Linked DNA regions of Rubrivivax gelatinosus IL144. The protein of the gene in region 1 binds, or shares a complex with, the protein of each later gene. Links are inferred from orthologs where the notes say so. Each region holds a gene or a part of one and is shown on either strand. Other genes may lie near its edges.

The links.
Region 2: the proteins of dapF (region 1) and RGE_RS20725 are in contact, whole or in part, in a solved structure (PDB 5YGU), measured with the Escherichia coli proteins. The link is inferred for Rubrivivax gelatinosus IL144 from one-to-one orthologs.

What each region holds. Positions count from the first base shown.
Region 1 is NC_017075.1:539,111-542,334, reverse strand. What follows is about bases 167-3,081. They hold dapF (diaminopimelate epimerase), read right to left. Parts: upstream 2,090-3,081; coding sequence 1,244-2,089; downstream 167-1,243. Other genes in these bases: RGE_RS02520 (lysophospholipid acyltransferase family protein), read right to left, coding at 2,984-3,081; RGE_RS02525 (lysophospholipid acyltransferase family protein), read right to left, coding at 2,097-2,987; RGE_RS02535 (DUF484 family protein), read right to left, coding at 582-1,247; RGE_RS02540 (tyrosine recombinase XerC), read right to left, coding at 167-573. In the rest of the region: more of RGE_RS02540, read right to left, coding at 1-166; more of RGE_RS02520, read right to left, coding at 3,082-3,224. UniProt on the Escherichia coli protein: Involved in the succinylase branch of the L-lysine biosynthesis and in the biosynthesis of the pentapeptide incorporated in the peptidoglycan moiety. Catalyzes the stereoinversion of LL-2,6-diaminopimelate (L,L-DAP) to meso-diaminopimelate (meso-DAP).
Region 2 is NC_017075.1:4,558,835-4,562,058, forward strand. The notes cover bases 143-3,057. They hold RGE_RS20725 (RNA pyrophosphohydrolase), read left to right. Parts: upstream 143-1,269; coding sequence 1,270-1,845; downstream 1,846-3,057. Other genes in these bases: RGE_RS20720 (proline--tRNA ligase), read right to left, coding at 143-1,154; proB (glutamate 5-kinase), read right to left, coding at 1,853-2,971; cgtA (Obg family GTPase CgtA), read right to left, coding at 2,968-3,057. Also shown: more of RGE_RS20720, read right to left, coding at 1-142; more of cgtA, read right to left, coding at 3,058-3,224. UniProt on the Escherichia coli protein: Master regulator of 5'-end-dependent mRNA decay.

The DNA.
Region 1 (3,224 bases):
CACCGGCACGCTGCGCCGCTTGCGGCCCTTGCCGAGCACGTGGGCGCTGGCGTCCTCGGCGTCGATCCAGCCGGCGGCCGTGGCCGACGGGGCGACATCGAGCGCCAGCAGCTCGCCGATGCGCAGCCCGCAGCCGTAGAGCAGCTCGACGATCGCGTGGTCGCGCGCCGCCAGGCGGGCGTCGCCGTCTTCGTTCTCGTGTTCGGCCAGCGCGACGGCCTGGTCGACCGGCAGCGCCTTGGGCAGCGGCTTGGCGGCCTTGGGCGCCTTCAGCCCGTCGACCGGATTCGCCGGCACCAGGCCTTCGCGGCCCCACCAGCGGTACAGCCCGCGCCAGGCCGACAGCACCAGCGCGATGCTGCGCGGCGCGAGGCCCGCGGTGCGCAGCGTGCCCATCCAGCGCCGCAGGTGGTGCGGCTGGGCAGAGCGCAGCGCGACGCCGTCGGCCTGGGCGCTGGCGGCCAGGCGCTGCAGCGCGTCGCGGTACAGCGTCAGCGTGCGCGGCGCCAGCCGGCGCTCGACGCCCAGGTGGTCCAGCCAGCGCTGCACGTCGTCGGGCAGCGTGGCGTCCATCGTCGGGCTCAGGCCGTCAGACGAGAAAGAGCCGCTCCCGCGGTGTCGCCGATGCGCACCAGGAACTCGGTGCCCATGTCGGCGCTGTAGCGCGTCGGGTCGGGCGAGCCCAGGATCAGCAGGCCGAAGCTGCCGGCCGCGTTGCGCAGCGGGATCAGCGCCAGCGAGGCGATGGCGCTCGGCTCGGGCAGCCAGCCGACCGACTCGAAGCCGGCGTTCACGCCGCAATACGGCTGCGACAGGCTGTCGGTGAAGCTCTTCACGTCGTCGCTGACCGGCGCGCTGAAACGCTGGCCTTCGTGCGCCGGGGCGACGTTCCACAGCCGCAGGGCGGCTTGCGGGATCATGAACTGGTGCTGCAGCTCGTCGACCAGCACCTCGGGCAGCGCGGCGGCGTCGGCGGTGACGAGCAGCGCACGCGTCCAGCGGTGCAGGCGTTCGGCGATGCCGACGTTCTCCTGGCTGTGCCGGATCATCTCGACGATGCGCATCTCGAGGCCCTTGATGCGGTCGCGCAGCATTTCCATCTGCCGCTCCTGCAGCGAGACGGCGCGTTGGCCGTGCGGGCTGGTGAGCTGCACGCTGGACAGCAGTTCGGCGTGGCGCTCGAAGAAGCCGGGCGTGTTGGCCAGGTACTCGGCGATGTCGTTTTCGGTGATGCCCTGGAGGTTCACAGCTCGATTTCTCCTTCGAAGACGGTCACGGCAGGGCCCGTCATCAGCACCGAGGCGCTGTCGTCGGGCCACTCGATCAGCAGGTCGCCACCGCGCGCGTGCACCTCGACGCGCCGGTCCAGCCAGCCCAGGCGGATGCCGGCGACGACCGCGGCGCAGGCGCCGGTGCCGCAGGCCAGCGTCTCGCCGGCGTCGCGTTCGTAGACGCGCAGCCGCACCTCGGCGCGCGACAGCACCTGCAGGAAGCCGGCGTTGACGCGGCGCGGGAAGCGCGCATGGCTTTCGACGAGCGGGCCGACCGTGGCCACCGGCGCGGTGTCGACGTCGTCCACGCGCATCACCGCATGCGGGTTGCCCATCGACAGCACCGCGACCTCGACGCCGGCGTCGGCCAGCGGCCAGAGCTCGACGCCGTTGACGAGGCGCGGCGTCAGCCCGCCGGCGTCGAAGGGCACACGCGCCAGGTCGAACACCGGGCGGTTCATGTCGACACGCACGCGGCCGTCGGCGGCCAGCGACAGTTCCAGCAAGTTGTTGACGGTCTCGACGCGGATCGTCGTCTTGTCGGTCAGCCCGTGGTCGACGACGTAGCGCACGAAGCAGCGCGAGCCGTTGCCGCACTGCTCGACCTCGTCGCCGGTGTTGTTGAAGATGCGGTAGCGGAAGTCGACGCCCGGCGTCGTGCTGCGCTCGATGACGAGGATCTGGTCGGCGCCGACGCCCAAGCGCCGGTCGCCCAGCCGGCGGATCTGCTCGCGCGACAGCGCCAGCGGCGCGCCGGTGGCGTCGAGCACGACGAAGTCGTTGCCGGCGCCGTGCATCTTGGTGAAGCGCAGTCGCATCGCCGGATTATCGCTTCGGGTACAGCTTGGGCTCGCCGACCGGGCGGGTCTTGAAACGCTTGTGCACCCAGAGGTACTGCGCCGGGTTGCGCACGACCTCGCTCTCGATCCACTCGTTCATGCGCCGGGCGTCGGCTTCGGCGTCGCCGGTCGGCCAGTCGGCCAGCGGCGGCAGGAAACGCACGCGGTAGCCGGCGCCGCCGGGCAGGAACTCGGCGATGACCGGCTGCACGATCATCTTCAGCGAACCGGCCATCTTGGCCGGCGCCATCAGCGTCGCCGCCGGCACGCCGAAGAACGGCACGAAGACGGCGTCGCGGCGGCCGAAGTCCATGTCCGGCAGATTGAAGAAGGCGGCGCCGCGTTTGATCGCGCGGATCAGCGGCAGCACGCTCTCGTGGCGCGAGAACACCTCGCCTTGCTTGAACCGCAGCCGGCCGCTGCGCATCGCGGCGTCCATCACGGCATTGCTCTGGCGCTGGTAGATCGAGGCCACCCAGCGCTTCTGGAAGAGCTGCGTCGCGGCACCGGCGACGTCCAGCGCCAGGAAGTGCGGCACCAGCCACATCACCGGGCGCTCGCTCTCGTCGGCCAGGTGGACCTGGCCTTCGACGTGGATCAGGCGCTTGAGCCGCTCGGGGCTGGCGTACCAGAGCAGGCCGCGTTCGATCAGGCTGCGGCCCAGCCAGCCGAAGTGCTCGCGCGCGATGCGTTCGCGTTCGGCCGCCGGCTTGGCGGGGAAACACAGCTCCAGGTTGCGCAGCGCGATGCGCCGGCGCGAACCGGCCAGGCGGTAGAACAGCGCGCCCAGGCCGCGCCCGAGCGCGGCCTGCCACGCGAGCGGCAGCCAGTGCAGCAGCCAGACGAGCGCCAGCACGGCGCGGGACAGCAGAGTCATGAGGACGCGCCGCTGCGCGGCGCCTTGTAGCGGTGATAGCCCCACAGGTACTGCGTGGGCTTGAGACGGATGACGGCTTCCATCGAGCGGTTGACGGCACACGCGGCGGCTTCGTCGCCGCCGCCTTCGGGCAGCGGCTCGGGCAGCGGCATCACGCGCACGACGTAGCCGGCGCCCTGGGGCAGACGCTCGGCCCAGACGATGGCGATCTCGGCGCCGGTCTGCTGCACCAGGCGC
Region 2 (3,224 bases), 4.0 Mb from region 1 along the record:
CGGCCCCAGTTGACGCCGGCGATGTGGAAGTCGGGCTCGTTGGCGCCGCAGACGAAGTCGCTCATGTTGGCGACGGTGCGGTCGGCGACCACCTTGACCGGCTTCTTCAAGCCGATCGGGCCCAGGTAGCCCGGCTTGCAGCCGAAGTGGTCTTCGATCTCGGCGACGGTGGCGAAGCGGAAGCCGCCCTTCAGGCCCGGCAGCTTGCCCGCCTTGACCTCGTTGAGCGCGTGGTCGCCGCGCACCAGCAGCAGCCAGACGGTCGTCTTGACGATGTCGCCGGCTTCGTTCTTCTCGTCGGTGGCCAGCACCAGCGACTTGACGGTGCTCGCCAGCGGAATGCCCAGCAGCGCCGCGACGTCCTCGCAGGTGCTCTTGCCCGGCGTCGGCGTCTTGGCCATCGCCTGCGCCGGCGCCGCGCGCTCGGCGATCAGCGACAGCGCTTCGGCGAGTTCGATGTTGGCGGCGTAGTCGCTGGTCGGGCAGTAGACGATCGCGTCCTCGCCGGTGTCGGCGATGACCTGGAACTCGTGCGAGGCGTCGCCGCCGATCGCGCCGGTGTCGGCCGCCACCGCGCGGTAGGTCAGGCCGAAGCGGTCGAAGATCGCGCAGTAGGCGCGGTACATCGTGTCGTAGCTCTTCAGCGCCGAGGCCTTGTCGCGGTCGAAGGAGTAGGCGTCCTTCATCGTGAACTCGCGGCCGCGCATGACGCCGAAGCGCGGGCGGCGCTCGTCGCGGAACTTGGTCTGCACGTGATAGAAGGTGCGCGGCAGCTGCTTGTAGCTGCGCAGCTCCTGGCGCGCGATGTCGGTGATGACCTCTTCGCTCGTCGGCTGGATGACGAAGTCGCGGTCGTGGCGGTCCTTCACGCGCAGCAGTTCGGGGCCGTAGGCCTGGAAGCGGCCGGTCTCCATCCAGAGCTCGGCCGGCTGCACCACCGGCATCAGCAACTCGACGGCGCCGGCGCGGTTCATCTCCTCGCGGATGATGGCCTCGACCTTGCGGATGACCCGCAAGCCCATCGGCATGTAGTTGTAGATGCCGGCGCCGAGGCGCTTGATCATCCCGGCACGCATCATCAGCTTGTGGCTGACGATTTCCGCGTCGGCGGGAGCTTCCTTGAGGGTGGAGATGAAGGTCTGGGAGGCTTTCATGGGCGCGGTGCGGGCCGTGCGGGACGGCTGCAGCCCGCGTGCGGGAAACCGAGAGCCTTTGTGCCGCACCTGCCCGGTGCAATAATGATCTGAGTCACAGATTCGGGGTCCGATTATGCTCGACCGGGAGGGCTTCCGGCCCAACGTCGGCATCGTGCTGCTGAATGCGAAGAACCAGGTGTTCTGGGGCAAGCGGCTTCGCACCCATTCCTGGCAGTTTCCGCAGGGCGGCATCAAGCACGGGGAGTCGCCCGAGCAGGCGATGTTCCGTGAGTTGCACGAAGAGGTGGGCCTCAGGCCGGAGCATGTGCAGATCATGGGCCGCACGCGCGACTGGCTGCGCTACGAGGTGCCCGAGCACTACATCCGCCGCGACGCGCGCGGCCACTACCGCGGCCAGAAGCAGATCTGGTTCCTGCTGCGTCTGGTCGGGCGCGACTGCGACATGAACCTGCGCGCCACCGACCACCCGGAGTTCGACGCCTGGCGCTGGAACGACTACTGGGTGCCGCTGGACGTCGTCATCGAGTTCAAGCGCGGCGTCTACGAACTGGCGCTGACCGAGCTCGCGCGCTACCTGCCGCGCCAGAACACGCACAACCGCTATCTGCGTGCCGGCCTGCGCACGCACCGCCAGGACGACGACGGCGCGCTCGCGCCGGTCGTGCCCGCACCCGCGCCGTCGCGCTGAAAGCGCCTCAGACCAGGACCAGGTTGGTCCGGTGGATCATCTCGGGCTCGTGGGCGTAGCCCAGCAGCGATTCGATCTGCGAGGACGCATGGCGCGAGATCAGCCGCGCCTCGGCCGACGAGTAGTTGGCCAGGCCGCGCGCGATCACCTCGCCGCCAGGCGCCAGCACCGCGATGACGTCGCCACGCGCGAACTCGCCCTGCACCTCGACGACGCCGATCGGCAGCAGGCTCTTGCCGTCCTCGCGCAGCTTGAGCGCCGCGCCGGCGTCGACGACGACCGCGCCGCGCAGCTGCAGGTGGTCGATCATCCACTGCTTGCGTGCCGCGAACTTGGGCGTGCCGGCGACCAGCGCGCTGCCGATCGCCTCGCCGCGCGCCAGGCGCAGCAGCACATCGGGCTCGCGGCCCCAGGCGATGACGGTGGAGGCACCGCTGCCGGCCGCCCGTTTGGCGGCCAGCACCTTGGTGATCATGCCGCCGCGGCCGATGCTCGAACCGGCGCCGCCGGCCATCTGCTCCAGCGCCGGATCGCCGGCGGTGGCGACGTCGATGAAGCGCGCCTCGGGATCCTTGCGCGGGTCGGCCGAGTACAGCCCGCGCTGGTCGGTCAGGATGACCAGCGCATCGGCTTCGATCAGGTTGGCGACCAGCGCGCCCAGCGTGTCGTTGTCGCCGAACTTGATTTCGTCGGTGACGACGGTGTCGTTCTCGTTGATCACCGGCACGACGCCCAGCGCGAGCAGCGTCAGCAGCGTCGAGCGCGCGTTGAGGTAGCGCTCGCGGTCGGCCAGGTCGGCGTGCGTCAGCAGCACCTGGGCGCTGCGCAGGCCCTGCTCCGACAGCCGCGTCTCGTACATCTGGGCCAGGCCCATCTGGCCGACGGCGGCCGCGGCCTGCAGTTCGTTGAGCTCCTTGGGACGCGTCGTCCAGCCCAGGCGCTTCATGCCCTCGGCGATCGCGCCGCTGGAGACCATCACGACCTCGCGGCCGTCGCGCGCCAGTGCCGCGAGCTGCCGCGACCAGTTGCCGATCGCCTCGGCGTCGACGCCTCGGCCTTCGTTGGTGACGAGGCTGGAGCCGACCTTGACGACGATGCGGCGGGCGGACGCGAGGACGGTGCTCATTCGGCTGGCGGGTTGTCGAAGCGCGGGTCGGGCAGCGGGGCTTCCTGCTGGTAGCTGGCGACGTGTTTCCAGATGCCCTCGACCAGCGGCTCCAGACCCTCGCGCGCCAGCGCCGAGATCACGTAGACCGGGCCCTTGTAGCGCAGCCGCTTGACGAAGTCCTTGACGCGCGCCTCGCGCTCCTCGGCCGGCAGCATGTCGACCTTGTTGAGCACCAGCCAGCGCGGCTTGGCGTGCAGCTCGGGGTCGTACT